Regions from separate parts of the Pseudomonas sp. HR96 genome, predicted to be linked through region 2. Evidence: riboswitches for the same ligand, from Rfam matches in the RefSeq annotation. Region 2 holds a riboswitch; the other holds the start of a gene.
What was found. Region 2 has a riboswitch for manganese ahead of mntP (manganese efflux pump MntP). Riboswitches for the same ligand answer to the same signal wherever they lie in the genome.
Positions count from the first base shown of each region.

Region 1: it holds a riboswitch for manganese, as region 2 does, so the genes downstream of both, SFA35_RS04765 (TMEM165/GDT1 family protein) here and mntP (manganese efflux pump MntP) in region 2, are expected to answer to the same signal.

Region 1 is NZ_CP139141.1:1,003,309-1,013,397, reverse strand. It holds gene SFA35_RS04785 (DUF1302 domain-containing protein) at 1-280, opposite strand, end outside; gene SFA35_RS04780 (LysE family translocator) at 445-1,074, opposite strand; gene SFA35_RS04775 (2-hydroxyacid dehydrogenase) at 1,213-2,139, shown strand; gene SFA35_RS04770 (class I SAM-dependent methyltransferase) at 2,217-3,215, shown strand; yybP-ykoY riboswitch at 3,255-3,376, shown strand; gene SFA35_RS04765 (TMEM165/GDT1 family protein) at 3,468-4,052, shown strand; gene SFA35_RS04760 (M48 family metallopeptidase) at 4,054-4,863, opposite strand; gene SFA35_RS04755 (SOS response-associated peptidase) at 4,941-5,561, opposite strand; gene SFA35_RS04750 (putative signal transducing protein) at 5,599-5,862, opposite strand; gene SFA35_RS04745 (CPXCG motif-containing cysteine-rich protein) at 5,862-6,044, opposite strand; gene SFA35_RS04740 (1-acyl-sn-glycerol-3-phosphate acyltransferase) at 6,155-7,321, shown strand; gene SFA35_RS04735 (hypothetical protein) at 7,394-7,597, shown strand; gene SFA35_RS04730 (YajG family lipoprotein) at 7,653-8,237, opposite strand; gene mqo (malate dehydrogenase (quinone)) at 8,900-10,089, shown strand, end outside.
Region 2 is NZ_CP139141.1:3,462,872-3,472,960, reverse strand. It holds gene SFA35_RS15520 (monovalent cation:proton antiporter-2 (CPA2) family protein) at 1,492-3,315, opposite strand; gene SFA35_RS15515 (cell wall hydrolase) at 3,636-4,271, shown strand; gene SFA35_RS15510 (MFS transporter) at 4,417-5,787, shown strand; gene mntP (manganese efflux pump MntP) at 5,836-6,399, opposite strand; yybP-ykoY riboswitch at 6,405-6,575, opposite strand; partial or broken gene SFA35_RS26770 (methyl-accepting chemotaxis protein) at 6,672-7,259, opposite strand; partial or broken gene SFA35_RS26765 (cache domain-containing protein) at 7,578-8,165, opposite strand; gene SFA35_RS15495 (alpha/beta fold hydrolase) at 8,569-9,579, opposite strand; gene SFA35_RS15490 (TetR/AcrR family transcriptional regulator) at 9,709-10,089, shown strand, end outside.

The DNA of each region.
Region 1 (10,089 bases), 2.5 Mb from region 2:
CGCCCTTGAAGATCTGCGAGAAGCTCTGCCCGGCCTTGAAGTTCAGGTGGCCGTCGTCAGTGGTCTGCGACAGGCCATGGCCGCCGTTATTGGCGCCGATCAGATTCTTGTCGGGGTTCTGCGTGGACCAGCTGCTGCCGATCGACAGCGAAGAATCGAACTGCCCTTCCATTTCGCCGACATTGAAGCTCAAGGCCAATGCCGGTGTAGCCAGCGACGAGGCGAGGCTCACGGCCAGGGGCAACCTGGCCCGGCGCCAGAAAGGTTTGCTTGCGGTCATCGACACGGCTCTCTAATGCATTGTTGTATGGCGGCCAATCGGCGGGCCAGGCGACTGCAGGAGCCATCTATGGCGGGCAATGGGGCGATCCAGGCCCTCCACAATGAGTTTGCGATATCAGCGTTATCGGCGCCGCCCCGGCATTTCTTGAGCGCTCGATCAACTCAGCGCATCTGGGTGAAGGCGATTTTTACCCCAAGGGCAATCAGCACAGCCCCCATGGTGCGGTCGAACCAGTGGCCCATGCGGGCGAAACCGGCGCGCACGCGTTGCTGGCTGAACAGCATCGCCACCAGGCAGAACCACAGGCCGGTGGCCAGTGCCAGGTAGACGCCATAGCCTGCCTGTACCAGCAGCGGCGTGTGCGGATTGATGACCACGGTGAACAGCGAGAGGAAAAACAGGGTGGCCTTGGGGTTCAGGCCATTGGTCATGAAACCGGCCACGTAGGCCTGACGCGGGGTACGCACCCTGGGTTCGGCCTGTACCTGCTCGGCGCCGGCTGGCGCCGGCCGCGCGCGCAGCGCCTTGAAGCCGATGTACAGCAGGTAGGCGGCCGCCAGCCATTTGAGGGCGTTGAACAGCACGATCGACTGCGACACGATCAGGCCGATGCCCAGCAGCGAATAGCCCACATGCAGGAAGATCGCCGAGCCGACCCCGAAGGCCGTCCAGGTGCCGGCGCGGCGGCCATGGGTCACGCTCTCGCGCACCACCACGGCAAAGTCCGGCCCGGGGCTGGCCACGGCCAGCAGGTGGATCAGCGCAACGGTCAGAAATTCGGTCCAGTACATGGCGGCCTCGGCAGGGTCGATCGACAAGCCGGCTACCTTACCCCCGCTTGCGCACAACTGAAAGATACAGTTGCCTGCACTTGTACCCGGACAGCGCAGGGCCTAGGGTTAGGGCAATTTTGCTCAGGAGATTTGCCGATGACCTTGCCTCGCGCCGTGTTTCTCGACTACCGCTCGCTGGACCTCGGCGACCTCGACCCGGCGCCCCTGCAGGCGGTGTTCAGCGACCTGCAACTGCATGAGGCGACCGCCGCCGAGCAGATCGTGGCGCGCCTGCAAGGCTTCGAGGTGGCCATCGTCAACAAGGTACCGCTGAGCGCCGAGACCCTCGCTCAGTGCCCGCAGCTCAAGCTGATTCTGGTGGCGGCCACCGGCACCAACAACATCGACCTGGGCGCCGCCCAGGCGCGCGGCATCCCCGTACGCAACTGCAAGGGCTACGGGACGCCGTCGGTGGCCCAGCACACCCTCATGCTCCTGCTGGCCCTGGCCACCCGTTTTGCCGACTATCAACAGGCGGTCAAGGCCGGGCGCTGGCAGCAGGCCAGCCAGTTCTGCCTGCTGGATTTCCCCATCGTCGAGCTGCAGGGCAAGACCCTCGGGCTGCTCGGCCATGGCGAACTCGGCAGCGCGGTGGGCAGGCTGGCCGAAGCCTTCGGCATGCGAGTGCTGATCGGCCAGCTGCCCGGCCGCCCCGAGCGCGCGGACCGGTTGCCACTGGCCGAACTGCTGCCGCAGATCGATGCCTTGACCCTGCACTGCCCGCTGACCGAGCAGACCCGTCACCTGATCGGCGCCGAGCAGTTGCGCCTGCTCAAGCCTGGCGCATTCGTGGTCAATACCGGGCGCGGTGGCTTGATCGACGAACAGGCGCTGGCCGATGCGTTGCGTGCGGGGCATCTGGGCGGTGCGGCCACCGATGTGTTGACGACGGAGCCGCCAACCCAGGGCAATCCGCTGTTGGCCGATGACATTCCACGGCTGATCGTCACCCCGCACAACGCCTGGGGCAGCCGCGAAGCGCGGCAGCGGATCATGGGTCAATTGGCAGCCAATGCCGGCTGAAGCCGGCCTCCTGGCCCCCGAGATGTTTGGTAACCCCGCCAGCCCTGATAGACTCCGCCCTTTTGCCAGGAGCCCCCATGGACCCGCGCAGTGAAGTGCTGCTTCGCCAAGCCCACCTGTTCCAAGGCCCGCTGCTGCTGGCCGGCTTGCCTGCCGACGACCTGCTCGGCCAGTTGCCTGAAGCTCACGGCTGGTGCTGGCACGCGGGCGACCAGAGCGCTCTGCAGGCCCGCTTCGAAGGTCGTAGCGCCTTCGGTGTCGAGGCGCCGGAGTCTTCATTCGAAGCCGCCGTGCTGTTTCTGCCCAAATCCCGAGACCTGGCCAACTACCTGCTCAACGCCCTCGCCTGCCGCCTGGGCGGCAAACAGCTGTTTCTGGTGGGCGAAAAACGCGGTGGCATCGAAGGGGCCTCCAAGCAGCTGCATGCCTTTGGCACGCCACGCAAACTCGACAGCGCTCGTCACTGTCAGCTCTGGCAGGTGCAGGTCGATACACCGCCTGCGGCGGTGAGCCTGCAAAGCCTTGCCCAGCACTACGAACTGCCGGTGGGCGACGCGCCGCTCAAGGTGGTGACCTTGCCCGGGGTGTTCAGCCACGGCCGCCTGGATCGCGGCACCGCGCTGTTGCTCGAGCATCTGGCCGGCCTGACCCAGGGCCACGTGCTCGACTTCGGCTGCGGCGCCGGGGTGCTCGGCGCAGCGATCAAGCGCCGCTATCCGCAAAATACCGTAACAATGTTGGACGTGGATGCCTTCGCCGCCGCCAGCAGCCGCCTGACCCTGGCGGCCAACGGCCTGGAAGCCGAGGTGATCGTCGGTGATGGCATAGATGCCGCACCACGCTTTCTCGACGCCATTCTGAGCAACCCGCCGTTCCATACCGGAGTGCACACCGATTATCAGGCGTCGGAAAACATGCTGCAAAAAGCGGCCAAACATCTGAAAAAAGGCGGCGAACTCCGGCTGGTCGCCAATAGCTTCCTGCGCTATCAGCCGTTGATCGAGAAGCATCTGGGCATATGCGCCGTACTGGCAGAAGGCCAAGGGTTCAAGGTCTATCGCGCCAAACGTGGGTAGATTCCGCGCTTGCACAAACGCTTTCGCCTAGGCAGAATCCGCTCCGTCCTAGGGGAGTAGTCTCCCACGAGCGCCATGCTCGTCCGGCACGCGTCAACATACTTGGTCCACAGACCATGGCGCGTGCGACCCAGCGATTCGCGCCAGACGAGTCCGGGGTTTGACAAGACCTATGACACGCACACCTTACCCGGGGCGGGGAGGCTGTACGTGTCATAGCCGTGTCGACCCGCCCCCATAGGAACTCACCTGATGCTGGAATCCCTTCTCGTCCCTACCGGGATCGTGGCCCTCGCCGAAATCGGCGACAAGACCCAATTGCTCGCCCTGATCCTGGCGGCACGCTTTCGCAAGCCTTGGCCGATCATCGCCGGCATCGTCGCCGCGACCCTGGCCAACCATGCCGCCGCCGGGGCCGTGGGGGCCTGGATCAGCAGCTACCTGACCGACTCGATCCTGCACTGGATTCTCGCCGCCAGCTTCACCGCCACCGCGCTGTGGACTCTGGTGCCGGACAAGATGGACGACGACGAAGCCACCACCAAGCGCGCGTTCGGTCCATTCCTGACCACCCTGATCGCCTTCTTCATCGCCGAGATCGGCGACAAGACCCAGGTCGCCACCATCATGCTCGCCGCGCAGTATCCGGACCTGCTGCTGGTGATCATCGGCACCACCCTGGGCATGCTGATCGCCAACGTGCCCGTGGTGCTGGCCGGCAACTTCGCCGCCGACCGCCTGCCACTGACCTTGATTCGCCGGGTCGCCGCTGCGGCGTTCTTCGTGCTGGCGATCATTGCGGTGTATCAGGCCATTAAGGTCAGTAGCGGGGCGTGAGTCACAAGGTCTTCTGATACAGCGGCATCACCTTGGGGATCGCCGCCTGCAACGCGGCGATACGGTTGGCCGAGGCCGGGTGCGTGCTCATGAACTCGGGGGGCGCCGACCCATTGGCGGCGGCGCCCATCTTGTTCCACAGGGTGATGGCGGCGTTGGGGTTATAGCCGGCTCGGGCCGCCAGTTCGAGGCCGAGCAGGTCGGCTTCGTTCTCGTTGGCACGACTGTTGGGCAGGGTCAGGCTGTACTGCACCACGGTGTCGGCCAGTGCCAGGCTGTCCTGGCCCAGACCCAGCAGACTGCCCGCGCCATCGCGGGCCATCTGCACGCCGTAGGCCTTGGACATCGCCTCGCGGCCATGCTCACGCAGGGCATGGGCGATCTCATGGCCCATCACGGCGGCGATCTCGTCGTCGGACAATTGCAGCTTATCGATCAACCCCGAATAGACGATGATCTTGCCGCCAGGCCCGCAGTTGGCATTGAGCTCATCGCTCTTGATCACATTGACCTCCCACTGCCACTGCGCCGAGTCGGCGCGCAGCGTCGGCGCCTGGGCAATCAGGCGCTTGGCAATGGCCTGCACCCGGGTGTCGTCGCTGCTGCCCTTGGCCAGTTCGCCCTTGGTGCTCGCTTCGCTGACGGTCTGCTGATAGGACTGGGCGTACATCTGGTTGACCTGGTCGGTGGTCAGCAGGCTGAACATGTATTGCTTGCGGTCGACGCCCACGGCGCCAGGATCGGTGGTGTTGACCGCCTGGCAACCGGCCAGCAGCATCGCGGCGCAGGCGATGGAGAGTGATGTGCGCATACTCGGACTCCTGATGAAAACCGGGTCATCCTAGTCTTTGTATTGCCTTCGATACAATTGCATGGCCAAAAGCCTTATCACGCCGGGGTCAGGCACTCCGGCGCGTTGAGCTTGGGATCATTGATCAGATTGGCCAGCGGCCGCTCGCGCAACGCCGCCGGCGGCGCAGCAAGCAAGGTATGCAGCACCGGCATCGGCGTGTCGGGGTCGAGCCAGGCTTGCTGGCCGGCCGCGTCGAGGATCAGTGGCCGGCGCTGCCCGGCGGCCGGCTGGGTAATCACCGCAGTGCTCAGCCAGACCTGTTCCTGCACCGGGTAGGCCTCCCAGATCGCTGCAAAGAACAGCGAGGAGCCCTCCCCCGGCGTCAACCAGTAAGGACGCTTGCGCACGCTGCCGCGCCATTCGTAAAAACCGTTGGCGGGCAACAGGCAGCGGCGCAGGCGCAACGCCTCGCGGAACATCGGCTGTTCGACCACGGTCTCGGCGCGAGCATGGGCCGGGGTGCGCGACAAGTCGGTCAGCCAGGCCGGCGTCAGGCCCCAGCGTGCGCGGGCCAATTGCGGCTGGCCGGCGTCCAGACGCTGGATCAGCACCGAATCGCCCGGCGAGATGTTCCACTGCGCCTGCTGGTCGGCAGGAAAGCCCGGCAGCGCGGCAAAGGCCGGCGACCAGCGAAATAAAGCGTAACGTCCACACATCAGCAAAAACACTCTTGGGCCCACCGACAGCAGCCACTCAGCACAGCAAAATACCGGGAACGCTGTCCGGTTGATCATCGCCGGACAACGGCAAGGCCGCATTGTACTCGGCGATCAGTTGGCGCGCGTGCTCGGCCTGGTCGTTATCGACATTCAACGACAGCAGCCCCATGGCCGGCAGGTCGCCCATGCCGCCAACCAGATCGCCGCCACTGAGGTAGGCCTGCACGCCTTCACTGGCAAGCATGTCGACCAGCATCTGCGCTTCCATCAGGCTTCCAGGCTCATAGACTCGGCGCATCATTCGTTCTCGCTGTACACGTCCAGCATCCATTCCTGGCCATCGGTCTGCAGGTTGAAGACAATGGGCCGGCAGCACACCGGGCAGTCCTCGATGTACTGCTGGTCGCCGCCGGACAGGTCCAGCACCGCCTCGGCCGGCTCGCCGCAATAGGGGCAGTCGTACGCTTGGGTTTCCAGCATCACGGTCTCTCCACTTCAGTTATGCGTATAATCGCCGGTCTACTTTGCAACGTTGGGTTTTCATGAACACCAGCGCAGTCTCGATCACCAGCCGTTTACAACAAGAGAGCATGATGGGCGAATTCGATGCCATCCGACCGTATGACGACGCCGAGGTACCTGCCGTACTGGCACGGCTGCTCAGCGACCAGGCGTTTCTCGACATCCTCACCCACTTTCGTTTTCCGCGCACCGCCGGCGCGTTCAGCTGGGCGCTCAAACCACTTATAGCCCATCGACTGCGCAAAGAGTTCGCCAGCGTCACCAACGTCGCGACCCTGCAGGACAAGGTCGAGTATTACGTCGACAAAACCATCGACCGCGCCACCGACGGTGTGACCTACACCGGCGTCGAACAATTCAAGTCGGGCAGCGCCTATCTGTTTCTGGCCAACCATCGCGACATCGTCATGGACCCGGCCTTCGTCAACTATGCGGTGTACCACGCCGGCCTGCCCACGCCGCGCATCGCCATCGGCGACAACCTGCTGCAAAAGCCCTTCGTCAGCGACCTGATGCGCCTGAACAAGAGCTTCATCGTGCATCGCTCGCTGAGCGGGCGCCGGGAAAAACTGGCGGCCTACCAACTGCTGTCGGCCTATATCAGCCACTCGATCCGCAAAGACTGCCAGTCGATCTGGATCGCTCAGGCCGAGGGGCGTGCCAAGGACGGTGACGACCGTACCGATTCGGCGATCCTGAAAATGTTTCACATGAGCCGCAAGGACGAGCCGTTCGGCGAGGTGATCCGCTCACTCAACCTGACCCCGGTGTCGATCAGCTACGAGTACGACCCCTGCGACCAGGCCAAGGCCCGCGAGCTCTACCTGCGCGCCACCACCGGCAGCTACACCAAGGCGCCGGGCGAGGACGACCAGAGCATCGCCAAGGGCATCACTGGCTACAAGGGCCGGGTGCACGTCAATTTCGCACCGCCGATCAGCGAGGTGTTCGAAGACACCAAGCAATTGGCGGCCGAGGTCGACCGCCTGATTCTCGGCGGCTACCGCCTGTTCCCGGTGCATTACCTGGCTTACGCGCAGTGGGCCGACGCCGACCCGAGCCTGCAGGTGCCGCGCGCCGAAGAGGTGTTCGGTGAGGAGGAGCTGGCCCAGGCCAGGGAAGAATGGCAAAGCCGCCTGGACGAATGCCCGGTGGAGCAGCAGCCCTACCTGGTGGTGCAGTACGCCACGCCGGTGCGCAACCAGTACCGGGTCAAGGCCGGCCTGCCTTTATAGGGCAACGTCATACGCCCGTCATGTAAAAGCGCCAGGCTGTCGCACCTCATTTGCACAGCCTCGGAGATCGTCATGCTGCACGCCCAGAACCAGGACCGCCTCTACCTGATCGCCCCCAGCGACGAACAGCAAGCGCTGATCGACGCGCTTGCCTTCAACGTGCAGGATCGCCAGTGGGTGGTGTATTGCGCATTGGGCGGGCACCAGCACCGCGACTGGCCGGAAGTGGACCTGGCGACCGGGATCAGCCTGCTGGAGTTGTACCAGGCGGCTTGAAGGTGCCCCCCTAGGACCGAGCTCGCTCGGTCCTAGGGGGAATCTTTGCGGCGACTTACTGCTGGCTGAGGGTCTGCCCGATGGTGGCATCCTTGAATACGCGGGTCAGCGCATCGCTCAACACATCACTGACCAGCCGGGTGTTGGTTTCCTGGTTCGGCGCCATGCCGAAACGCTGGTCCAGCGAGGCGGCATAACGGCCGCTGTAGTGGCGGCTGCCGCTGACCACGTCGGCGCGGAAGTTGGCGCTGATGGTAGCCTCGGTCACGTACATGCTGTCTTTAGGCGACTGGTATTTGAGGTCGGTCAGGGTCAGGGTCAACTGCGGGCCGCTGCCGCCCTGGGTCGGGGTGAAACCCAGCAGGCGCACGGCCGCTTCGGTCTGGGCCTGCAGCTTGGGCAGCAGGTCGGAGCCATTGACGGTCACCGCGCTGGTCTCCGGGTACAGGCCACCGCGAGTGCCGAGGCTTTGCGAGGCGCGGCCATCGACCACACGCACGGCCACCTGCTGGCCCTGGCCGACGGCGGCGAATTGCGAGGTCAGCCGAGGTTCCGGGCTGAGTTGTTGCGGGCTGTTGGCACAACCGGCCAAGGTCAAGGTGGCCACAGCGATCAAACCGAACAACAGGCGTTGCAACATGCTCGTCTCTCCAAGGGAATAGGCAACAGGGCCGCAGTATAGCGGTGCCCGCCCCCGGCAAACCAGCGCGGCTGGAAAGCGACGCGCCGGCCCGCAAAAGACTGGCCAGTCACCGCCCACTTTCGCCTCCAGCGTCCAAGAAATGTCATGTAACAGGATCATTTCTCGGCGATTCATCGTTATAATCTCCCCCCGATTATAAGGACGTCTCCTGATCGGGCCTCGCATCAATGCAAATGCTGCCATTTGCTCCCGCATTGCCCACAGAGAGCCGCCCATCCAGAGCAGGTCCGAAGCGCCGTGGCGGGTGACCCCCACCGATTTCGCCCTGCCCTGCCAGAGCTGCCATTTGCCGCGCATCCATCTGCACGCGTGACGGGGGTGGCCCTTTTCGAGGTTAACGACTCCAAAAGAGCGTGCAAGAGCGATGTCTGCGTACATCATTCCTACTTCACAAGAGTGTGGCGAGCAAATGAACAGTTCTGCATTCACAATAGCTTTATCGACGTCCCGAACAGCATCCACCGCCGGCACCCTGGTGCCCTCAACCACCCGGGCCTGACGCTTTTCGCTGGGCAAGACGATTGCGCTGACCGATGGTCGAATGGCAAACGCGACGCCTTGCTGTCAAATTGGTGCTGAAGATTTTGGAGACGCGTTACATGGCGCACAACGAAGCAGTCGATGTCGTACTTGTTGGGGCTGGCATCATGAGTGCCACCCTGGCCGTACTGCTCAAGGAACTGGACCCGACGCTCACGCTGGAAGTGGTCGAGGCCATGGACTCCGGCGCCGCCGAGAGTTCCAACCCATGGAACAACGCCGGTACCGGTCATGCCGGGCTGTGCGAACTGAACTACACGCCTCAGGCCGCCGACGGCTCGGTCGACATCAAGAAAGCCGTGCAGATCAACTCGCAGTTCGAGGTGTCCAAGCAGTTCTGGGCGCACCTGCAACGCAAGGGCAGCTTCGGTGCGGCCCGAGAATTCATCAACCCCATCCCGCACCTGAGCTACGTCGAGGGTGACAAGGGCGTGGCGTTCCTCAAGAAGCGCTGGGAGATGCTCAAGCAGCATCATGCCTTCGCCGACATGCTCTACACCGAAGACAAAGCCACCATGGTCGAGTGGATGCCGCTGATGATGCCGGGCCGCCCCGCCGACCAGCAGATCGCCGCCACCCGCGTGATGGGCGGCACCGACGTCAACTTCGGCGCCTTGACCAACAAGCTGCTGGCCCACCTGGGCAGCACTGCCAATGCCAAGGTCAAGTATTCCAGCAAGGTCACCGGCCTGAGCCGTCAGGGCAGCGGCTGGCGCGTGACCATCAAGGATGCCGTCAGCGGCAGCAGCCGTGAGCTGGATGCCAAATTCGTCTTCCTCGGCGCCGGTGGCGCAGCCCTGCCGCTGCTGCAACTGTCGGGCATCGACGAGAGCAAGGGCTTCGGCGGCTTCCCGGTCAGCGGCCAGTGGCTGCGTTGCGACAAGCCGGAAGTGGTCGAGCGCCACCAGGCCAAGGTCTACAGCCAGGCTGCGGTAGGTTCGCCGCCGATGTCGGTGCCGCACCTGGACACCCGCGTGGTCGACGGCAAGAAGTCCCTGCTGTTCGGGCCTTACGCCGGCTTCACCACCAAGTTCCTCAAGCACGGTTCGTTCCTCGACCTGCCGCTGTCGGTACGCGCCGGCAACATCGGCCCGATGCTCGCGGTGGCCCGCGACAACATGGACCTGACCAAGTACCTGATGAGCGAAGTCCGCCAGTCCATGGAGCAACGCCTGGACTCGCTGCGCCGCTTCTACCCCGAGGCCAAAGCCGAAGACTGGCGTCTGGAAGTGGCTGGCCAGCGCGTGCA
Region 2 (10,089 bases):
GAAAACTTGAGAGTCGAAGTTCATGATTTCATAATTGTGCATTTTGATTTGCATGGCCTATCTCCAAACCTGCCTTTTATAGGATAGGTCTATGGGGGATTAGTCGTCCGTTGAGCTTATGGCATTACCGCCACAACCGCTCCCACATCCGCCGCAACCGCCGGAGCCACCTTTATAACTGCCACCGCCGCCTGACCCACCACTTGCGCCGCCACCACCGGACCCGCCTGACCCACCGCTAAAGCCGATGCTCGCATCACTGTCCTGCAAGCTTGAGAACGCAATCATCATTTCGCCAAATTCGCTTTCCATTGAATTATTCCTTGTGTGATTGGATACCTTCGTTTCGAAGGTGTTTCTTTTTACATATGTAGTGTTTCAAAAGGGAAATAGTATTTTTTGATTGCGGCGGGATGATTGGTAGTTTGTAGGAAGGTTCTGTAATATCAGTCTTTATTTCAAGTAGGAAACTTCCTACCGGTGTTATTATTTTAGTTGTCGAGATGTTCGATTGGCAGTTATCACCTCGTTTGGATGCGAGTTTGGAGGATTCATCGGTGAATTGGAGCGCTTGCGCGTGAGTCGCTATTTATCGAATAACATCGACTTTTTATAGGCACGTGGGGCGTTCCGAGCTGGCGTAGGAGCCGGCGCAGCTGGCGAGGGCAGCACCTCGGTGTCCGGGTGGATCATCTGCTGGTATCGCGGTCCATGGGCAATCAAGCCTGGGGTTCGGTATTGGTTCGCTCGCCAGCTGCGCCGGCTCCTACGCCACCGGTGGGGTGTTCGGGGTCGGTGTAGGAGCCGGCGCAGCTGGCGACGGGATCACCTCGGTTAGCGGCTGGATCATCTGCTGGTATTGCGGCTCATGGCCAATCAAACCTGGGGTTCGGTGTTGCTTCGCTCGCCAGCTGCGCCGGCTCCTACGCCACCGGTGGGGTGTTCGGGGTCGGTGTAGGAGCCGGCGCAGCTGGCGAGGGCATCACCTCGGTTAGCGGGTGGATCATCTGCTGGTATCGCGGCTCATGGCCAATCAAACCTGGGGTTCGGTGTAGCTTCGCTCGCCAGCTTCGCCGGCTCCTACGCCACCGGTGGGGCGTTCGGGGTCGTTGTAGGAGCCGGCGCAGCTGGCGACGGGATCACCTCGGTTAGCGGGTGGATCGTCTGCTGGTATCGCGGCCCATGGCCAATCAAACCTGGGGTTGGGTGTTGCTTCGCTCGCCAGCTGCGCCGGCTCCTACGCCAGCTGTGGGGTGTTCGGGGTCGGTGTAGGAGCCGGCGCAGCTGGCGAGGGCATCACCTCGGTTAGCGGGTGGATCGTCTGCTGGTATTGCGGCTCATGGCCAATCAAGCCTGGGGTTGGGTGTTGGTTCGCTCGCCAGCTTCGCCGGCTCCTACGCCAACTGTGGGGCATTCCGGGGTCGGTGTAGGAGCCGGCGCAGCTGGCGAGGGCATCACCTCGGTGTGCCGATTAGCTCGCAATCCCAAGGATCAGCCGACCGACTTGCCTTTGGCCGCCTTCTGCTCTTCCTTGCTGTCGGACTCGAACAGGCGGGCCAGTTCGGCTCGCGCTTCCTGGGCGGTCTGCAGCACCTTGGCCTCGTCGTCGTAGACCAGATGCTGGGCCGCCAGCACCTGTTCGTCGTGGGTCTTGAAACGGCGCACGCGCGCCTCGGCCTGGGCATTGGAGAGGCCCAGGCCCACCAGGGTGCGCCGGCTCATTTCCAGGCTCGAATAATAGGTCTCGCGCACCGCCTGCGCGCCGACGTCCACCAGCCGATGGACGTGCTGGCGGTTGCGCGCCCGGGCGATGATCTTCAAATGCGGGTAGAGACGGCTGACCAGCTCGGCGGTCTTGATGTTGGTGTCCGGGTCGTCGGTGGCGATGACGAAATACTCCGCCTCGCCGACCTTGGCCGCGCTGAGGATTTCGGGGCGCAGCGGGTCGCCGTAGAACACCGGCAGGTCACCGAAGCTGCGAGTCAGTTCGATGGACTCCACCGAGGTGTCCAGGGCGACGAAAGGAATGCCCTGGGCGCGCAGGATCCGCGCGACGATCTGGCCCATGCGGCCCATGCCGGCGATTACCACCCGCGGCCCGTCGCTCTCGATGGCGCGCAGGTGCTCGGGCACTTGCTGCACGGGCTTGGGCCGTGAACGTACCCAGCGCGCGCAGGCCAGCAACAGCAGCGGCGTGACGGCCATGGACAGGGTGATGGTCAGCAGCAGGGTGTCGTACAGGCGCGCGTCGAACAGGCCCTGGTCGCGACCGATCTTGAACACCACGAAGGCGAACTCGCCGCCGGCTGCCAGCACCACGCCCAGGCGTATTGCGCTCAACCGGTCGAGGCCCCCGGCCAGTCTGCCGATGATCATCAGCAAGGGCAGCTTGATCGCCACCAGCAGCAGCATCAGGCCGAGCACCGCAGCCGGTGATTCGAACAGCAGCGAAAGGTTGGCGCCCATGCCCACGCTGATGAAGAACAAGCCCAGCAGCAGGCCCTTGAATGGCTCGATCTGCGATTCCAGTTCGTGCCGGTATTCCGAGTCGGCCAGCAGCAGGCCGGCGAGGAAGGCGCCCAGGGCCATGGACACGCCCGCCAGGTCCATCAGCCAGGCCGTGCCGATCACCACCAGCAGGGCGGTGGCCGTGGAAACCTCCGGCAGGCCGCTGCGCGCGACGATGCGAAACACTGGGCGCAGCAGGTAGCGGCCGCCGACCACCACCACGGCAATGCTGCCCAGAACCTTGAGGCCATGGTCGAGCGCATCCCCCGAGCCGGCGGCGGTGCCCCCGGCCAGCAGTGGCACCAGGGCAATCAGCGGGATGGCGGCGATGTCCTGGAACAACAGGATGGCGAACGCCAGGCGCCCGTGCGGGGCGTTCAACTGCTTGCGCTCGGCCAGGCTCTGCAGGCCGAAGGCGGTGGACGACAGCGCCAGGCCCAGGCCCAGCACCACTGCGCTGGGCAGCGGCTGGCCGAAGCCGAGCAGGGCGATCGCACCGATCACCAGGCCGGTCAGCAGCACCTGCGCCAGGCCCACGCCAAACACTGACTTGCGCATCACCCAGAGGCGCTTGGGCGACAGTTCCAGGCCGATGATGAACAGCAGCAACACCACCCCCAGCTCGGAAATATGCGCGACGCTTTGCGGATTGCCGATCAGGCCGAGCACCTGGGGGCCGATCAGCACGCCGGCAAAAAGGTAGCCGAGCACCGAGCCCAGTTGCAGGCGTTTGGCCAGGGGCACGGTCAATACCGCAGCAAACAGAAACACCACGGCGGCTTGCAGCAGATTTCCTTGTTCAGGCATGGAACAGTCCTTGAGGGGAGAACAGGGCAAAAACGCCATTGTACGGTTTTATCCGTGATCACTGCTGGCCGCTAGCCTCCATGTGCTAATAATCGAACACTATTTGACCAGGGTCATCCGCCCGCCGCAGACGCTAGGCGCGGCGGGCTTGTGCTCAGGTTATCCACAGCCCCCTCCACAGTAAAAGTGAACAAGTTGCTGAAAGCATGGGGTTTTCCGGGACGACCGAAAATATCCTCGGCGCTGCGGCGAATGATTCCATTTGGCCATGGTCGATTCATCAATCCGCTTTCGGCGGGCTTCCAATAACAGGTGAAACCATGCGGGCATCAGCAATCGTGTTGTGTGTGTTTGCAGTTCTTTCCAGCAGCGCCGTGGCAGTCGCCGGCGAAGACTCAGGCGCTGCTGGCAATCCCGCCGCCGCTGCAAAAGCAGTCGACAAAGCCCAGGTGCTCGAACAGAAGGTGGCTGCCAAGGAGGAGGTCAAGCCGGCGCCCAAGTCCGAGGCGATCACGCCGGCCGAGGTGCAGGCGGTGGACCCGGCGGGCAAGGAGTCGGTCAGCGACGCCATCACCTGCCTGTCGCGCACCATCTACTGGGAGGCCAAGGGCGGCGGCCCGGCGGACATGGAGGCGGTGGCCGACGTGGTGATCAATCGCCTGGGCCACGACGGTTTCGCCGACACCGTGTGCGGGGTGGTCAAGCAGGGCTCGGAGAAAAAGAACTGCCAGTTTTCCTGGTGGTGTGATGGCCGCGCGGACCAGGTCCAGGAAGAGGATCGCTACACCGTCGCCAAGGAAGTCGCGCGTAAAGCCCTCAACCAGCAGCTCAAGGATCGGACCGGCGGCGCGCTGTTCTTTCATGACCGGCATGTCGCGCTGGACGGCTGGGGCAAGGACTACCTGAAGACCGCTGAAACCGACAAGTTCATCTTCTACAAGCCCAGGACAAAATAACGACCATTGGCGCCTTTGGTCGAATTGACACACTCAGAAACGCCTCATACGATGACTGACAAATCCACCGCCCTGCTGTCGGTGGGTTGGACCCGGCAGATCCCGGGAATCGCTGGATAATAAAAACAACAAAGGAAGCCGCAGCATGACAGTCGACATCGGACCTGCGCCTAACGGCCAGGCAGCGCCTCGCGCCGCCACTGCAAGCATCGCCACACCCGTTGCAACGCCTCGCACCCTCACCAGCCGCTACCGTTGGACCATCTGTGCCTTGCTGTTCGTCGCCATCGGTATCAACTACATCGACCGGCAGATGATCGGGATCCTCAAGCCCACCTTGACCGCCGAGCTCAAGTGGACGGAAACCGACTACGCCAGCGTGGTGTTCTGGTTCCAGTGTGCCTATGCCATCGGCTTCCTCACCTTTGGCCGCATCATCGACAAGGTCGGCGTGCGCATCGGCTACGCGCTGGCCTTCACCCTGTGGACCATCGCCAGCATTTGCCATGGTTTGGTCAACGGTGTCACGCAGTTCGCGATGGCGCGCTTTGCCTTGGGCTTCGGTGAGTCGGGCAGCTTTCCGGCCAGCCTCAAGGCTGTGTCCGAGTGGTTCCCGCAGAAGGAGCGGGCGCAGGCCACCGGCATCTTCAACGCCGGCACCGCGTTCGGTCCCATCGTCACGCCCCTGCTGGTGCCGGCCATCACCCTGGCCTGGGGCTGGCGCGCGGCGTTCATTTCCATCGGCATCGTCACCGCCCTGTGGCTGGTGGCCTGGCTGCTGGTGTACCGCAGCCCGCAGGACCACCCCAAGGTCAGCGCCGCCGAGCTGGACTACATCCGCTCCGATACCGATCCCTCGTTGCCCGTGGACGCCACGCCGGCCAAGTTCTCCTGGTTCAAGCTGCTGACCTTCCGTGAAACCTGGGCCTATGCCGCCGGCAAGTTTCTCACCGACCCGATCTGGTGGCTGTACCTGTTCTGGCTGCCGGACTTCCTCGGCAAGACCTACGGCCTGGACCTGAAGTCGTTCGGTCCACCGTTGATCGCCGTGTACGTGCTGGCTGACGTCGGCTCGGTGCTGGGTGGCTGGGGGTCGTCCAAACAGATGAAGCGCGGCCGCAGCGCCAACCTGTCGCGCAAGACCACCATGCTGCTGTGCGCCCTGGCGGTGACCCCGATCGTCACCGCGCAGTTCGTCTCCAGCCTATGGCTGGTGGTGGGCATCATCGGCCTGGCGGCCGCTGCGCACCAGGCCTGGTCGGCCAACCTGATGACCTTGCCCTCGGACCTCTTCCCGAAACAGGCGGTGGCCTCGGTCATCGGCATCGGCGGTACCGCAGGGGCCATCGGCGGCATGCTGATGACCACCTACAACGGCTACATCCTCCAGGTGTTCAAGTCCTACCAGCCGATCTTCATCGTCGCCGGCAGCGCCTACCTGGTGGCGATCCTGGTCATCCACCTGCTGACCCCGCGCCTCAAGCCGGTCGCGGCCGAGCGTCTGCTCGACGTGTGATGGCGAACGCGCCAGCCCGGTTGCGCAATGCGCCGGGCGGGCGTTGATTCACGCCGACAAATGCTCGTAAAGAATCGTCGCACCCACCAGCATCAGCACCACGCCGCCGAGGATTTCGGCGCGCTTGCCCACCACCGTTCCCAGCACCCGTCCGAGCATTACCCCCAGGGTGACCATGGTCATGGTCGCCAGGCCGATGGCGGCCGCCGCGATCAGAATGTTGACGTCGACGAAGGCCAGGCCGACGCCCACGGCCAGGGCATCGATGCTGGTGGCAAAGGCGGTGACCGCCAGCATCAGGAAGGAGTGACGGGAGGGCTTTTCCTCCTCGGCTTCATCGGCCTTGAGGCCGTTGTAGATCATGTGCAGGCCCAGCACCAGCAACAGGGTGAAGGCGATCCAGTGGTCCCAGTTGGCCACCCAGCGCGTCGCGGCCTGGCCGATCAGCCAGCCGATGAGGGGGGTAATGGCTTCGATCACGCCGAAGATCAGCCCGGTGCGCAGCGCTTCGCTCAGACGCGGTTTGTGCAGGCTCGAGCCTTTGCCGATGGCGGCGGCGAAGGCATCGGTGGACATGGCCAGGGCCAGGAGTACGAGGGAGATCGGGTTCACGCGCAGCTTCCAGTCGGGCAATGAGACAACGACACGGCCACGCGCCCGACTAGAGGCGTGGAAGTGTCGTCGGTCTCACCCACTCATGGAGTGCTCGCACCACGGCTGCTGCCGAGAATGTTGATGCGAACTCGGCCCCTGAGGCGGGCCGCGGGTTACTCCCCAACGAAGGAGGGGATCTTAGCGGTGAAAAGGTGAAAAGTCCGTAAAAAGATTTCCCTTTCATGCTCGCGGTGTGGCCCTGAGCCTTGCGCGACCTGAGCCGGCAAAGCTTACAACCTGAACTGGCGCAGCAACCCACTCAACTCGCCACTCAACTGCTTCAGCCCCAGGCTCGCCGCGCTGGACTGCTCGGCGGCCTGGGCGGTGTGGTGGGAGAGGCCGGCAGCGACGGTGACGTTCTGGTTGATGTCCTCGACCACATGGGATTGTTGCAAGGTCGCGCTGGCGATCGAAGCGTTGAGCCCGCTGAGATTGATCAGCGCCTGACTGATCGAGGTCAGGCTCTGCCCGGCCTGGTTGGCCTGTTCGATGGTCAGGCGCGAGGCACGGCTGCTTTCGCCGATGACCTTGACCGCTGAATCGGAGTGCGTCTGCAGGCGCTGGACCATGGCGTGGATTTCGGCGGTGGACTTCTGCGTGCGCTGGGCCAGCAGGCGCACCTCGTCGGCCACCACGGCGAAGCCGCGACCCTGCTCGCCGGCGCGCGCGGCCTCGATGGCGGCGTTGAGCGCCAGCAGGTTGGTCTGTTCGGCAATCGAGCTGATCACCTCCAGCACCGTGCCGATCTGCGTGCTTTCGCCGGCCAGGGTGCGGATCACCTGCACCGCATCGTCGATGGTCGCCGACAGCGAGTCGATCTGCTTCAGAGAACTGTCGATGTTGCGCTGGCCCTGTTCGGCCTGGGCCTGGGCGTCGCGCATCTCGCTGGCGGCATGCTCGGCGTTGCGTGCCACGTCCTGCACCCCGTGGGTCACCTGGTTGACCGCCGTGGCCACCAGCTCCATTTGCTGTGCCTGCTGTTCGCTGCGCTGCTGGGCCTGTTCGGCATTGCTGCCCAGTTCGCCCGAGGACTGGTTGAGCGCCGTGGCGCAGGCCTGCAGCTCGCTGACCACGCGGTGCAGCTTGGCCGTGAAGGTATTGAAGTGCCCTGCCAGCAGGGTGATCTCATCGTTGCCCTGCACCTCCAGGGTACGGGTCAGGTCGCTTTCACCACTGGCGATGTTGGCCATGGCCGCTACGGTGGCGCGCAATGGGCGCACAATGCTGCGCGAAATCAGCAGCACCAGCACCGCCATGACCAGCACGATGCCCAGGCCGACCAGCGAGGCATGCCAGATCTGCTGCATGAAGTCGGCCTGCATGTCGTCGACGTACACGCCCGAGCCGAGCACCCAGCCCCAGGGCGCGAACAACTGCACGTAGGACGTCTTCTCTACCGGTTCGCTGGCACCGGGCTTGGGCCAGCGGTAGTCCACCGTGCCGCCGCCCTTGGCCTGGGCCAGTCTGGCCATTTCACTGAACAGGGCGAAGCCGTCCGGGTCGCGGACGCCGGACAGGTCCTGGCCTTCGAGCTTGGCGTTGGTAGGGTGCATGATCATGACCGGGCGCAGGTCGTTGATCCAGAAGTAGTCGGTCTGGTCATAGCGCAGGCCGCGGATCACCGTCAGCGCCTGCTTCTGCGCGGCCTCGCGGGTCAAGGTGCCGGCACTTTCCAGGCCGTGGTAATACTCCAGCACGCCACTGGCGGCCTGGACCACGTGCATGGTCCGCTCCACACGGCCACGGAACAGATCGTCATGGATCTGCTTGAGCATGACCAGGCCGAGGCTGAATAGCATGGCCATGGCCACTATCAGAATCAGCCACAGCCGTTGCCCGATCGACATGCTTCGCAAACTGCCCATGTTGCCACCTGAATGTTCTTGGAATAGTCCAAGGATATCGGCAACACGGGGATGGACTTAAGCCCTATTGTCCGCGGCTTTCCTTGTGAATCAGGTACATCACGTAACCGAATGATCCCAGTGTTGCGGCGATGATGACCAGCATGATGACGCCATCCATTTCACACCTCCAATTGAGCGGCAGGGTTGTCGCTGTGATGGGGTGAAGGATGCGCGCCGGGACCGATTCATAACAGATTCAGATGAAACTTAAAAAACCATATCAGATGCCGGCGAGCAGCTCGCCCAGCACGCGGTCGATGCTCGCCGTCTCGACAGCGAAGCGGCCCGGTGCGCCTGCGCAATGACCGTACGGCGAGTTCAGCGGCAGGCACTGGGCATTGCCCAGCGAGCGCCATTCCAAGCGTGCTTCCGCTTCGGTGAAGTAGCTGTCTGTACTGCCTGGCATGACTGCACAACGGGCGCGAATGGCGCCGAGCGCTGCGCCAAGGTCACCGCCGTGGGCCAACTGGCTGGGGTCTGCCTGATGCCAGCTGTCGAGCACGCACAGCAGGTCGTTGGCGTCATGGCGCATGTGGTCTTGCTCCCAGTCGAGCAACAGCTGCTCGAGGCTGTCGAAGCCCAGGTCGCGGTACAGTTGTTCGCGAAAGAACTGCGCTGAGTAGGCCCAGCCGGCGTAGGCGCGGCCGAATGCGCGCAGTCCTGCTTCGGGCGGGCTGCGGTAGCGCCCGGCGCTGTAGTTCTGATCGGCCTGCAGCGCGGCACGCACGCCCTCGAGAAACACCTGGTTGAGCGGCCAGCAACGCGCGGTGCCGCACACCGCCAGCAACGCCCGCACATCGTCGGCATAGCGAATCGCCCAGTTGAACGCCTGCATGGCGCCCATCGACCAGCCGCCGACCAGCGCCAGCGAGCGCACCCCCAGCACCTCCCAGAGCAGACGCCGCTGGGCCTGGATGTTGTCCTCCAGACTGACCCGGGGGAAGTCGGCGCCACCTTGGGTAGCCGAGTTGCTTGGCGAAGTGGAGTAGCCATTGCCGAACAGGTTGACCGTGACGATGAACCAGCGCGCCGGGTCCAGCGGGCGACCAGCACCGATCCAGCCGCTGTAGGAACGGTGGTTGCCGGTGTAGTAGCTGGGCAGCAGTACCACGTTGTCGCCGGCCACATTGAGTTGGCCGAAGGTCTGGTAGGCGAGCCTGGCATCCGTCAGGATCCGCCCTGATTGCAGGGGCAGGTCACCGAGAGCGGCAATCTGGTAATCGCTGGGCATGGCATGCTCCTTTGCGGGTCTTGGCGCTGCGCTGCGTTGCGCATGGACGAATAACCGGCGTCAGCTGATAATGCGCAGCCGCGCGGTATCTGGATTTTCCAACATCGGTCATCGACATCAGGGTTCAACATGGCAGCGAAGAGTAGTCTGGCGAAAAAGGACAAGAACCCCGCCGAGGAGATCGACATGGCTGCCGTGCGCGACAAGCGCCAACAGTCCGATGTCGCCAAGGCCCTGCAGTCGGCCGCGCTGGACCTGTTCGCCGAGCACAACTATTCCACCGTCACCATCAAGGACATAGCCAAGGCCACGCAGATGAACTCGGCCTTGATCTATTACTACTTCGGCAGCAAGGAAGAGCTGTTTCTCGGCGTGGTCGAGTCGACGGTGGAAGATGCCTTCCGCCAGTTCAACTCGATCAAGTCCGATGCGGTCGAGCCGCAGTCGATCATCTTCCTCTGGTTGCAGATCCACATCCTGCAGTTCGCCTTGCTGCAGAAGCTGGCCAAG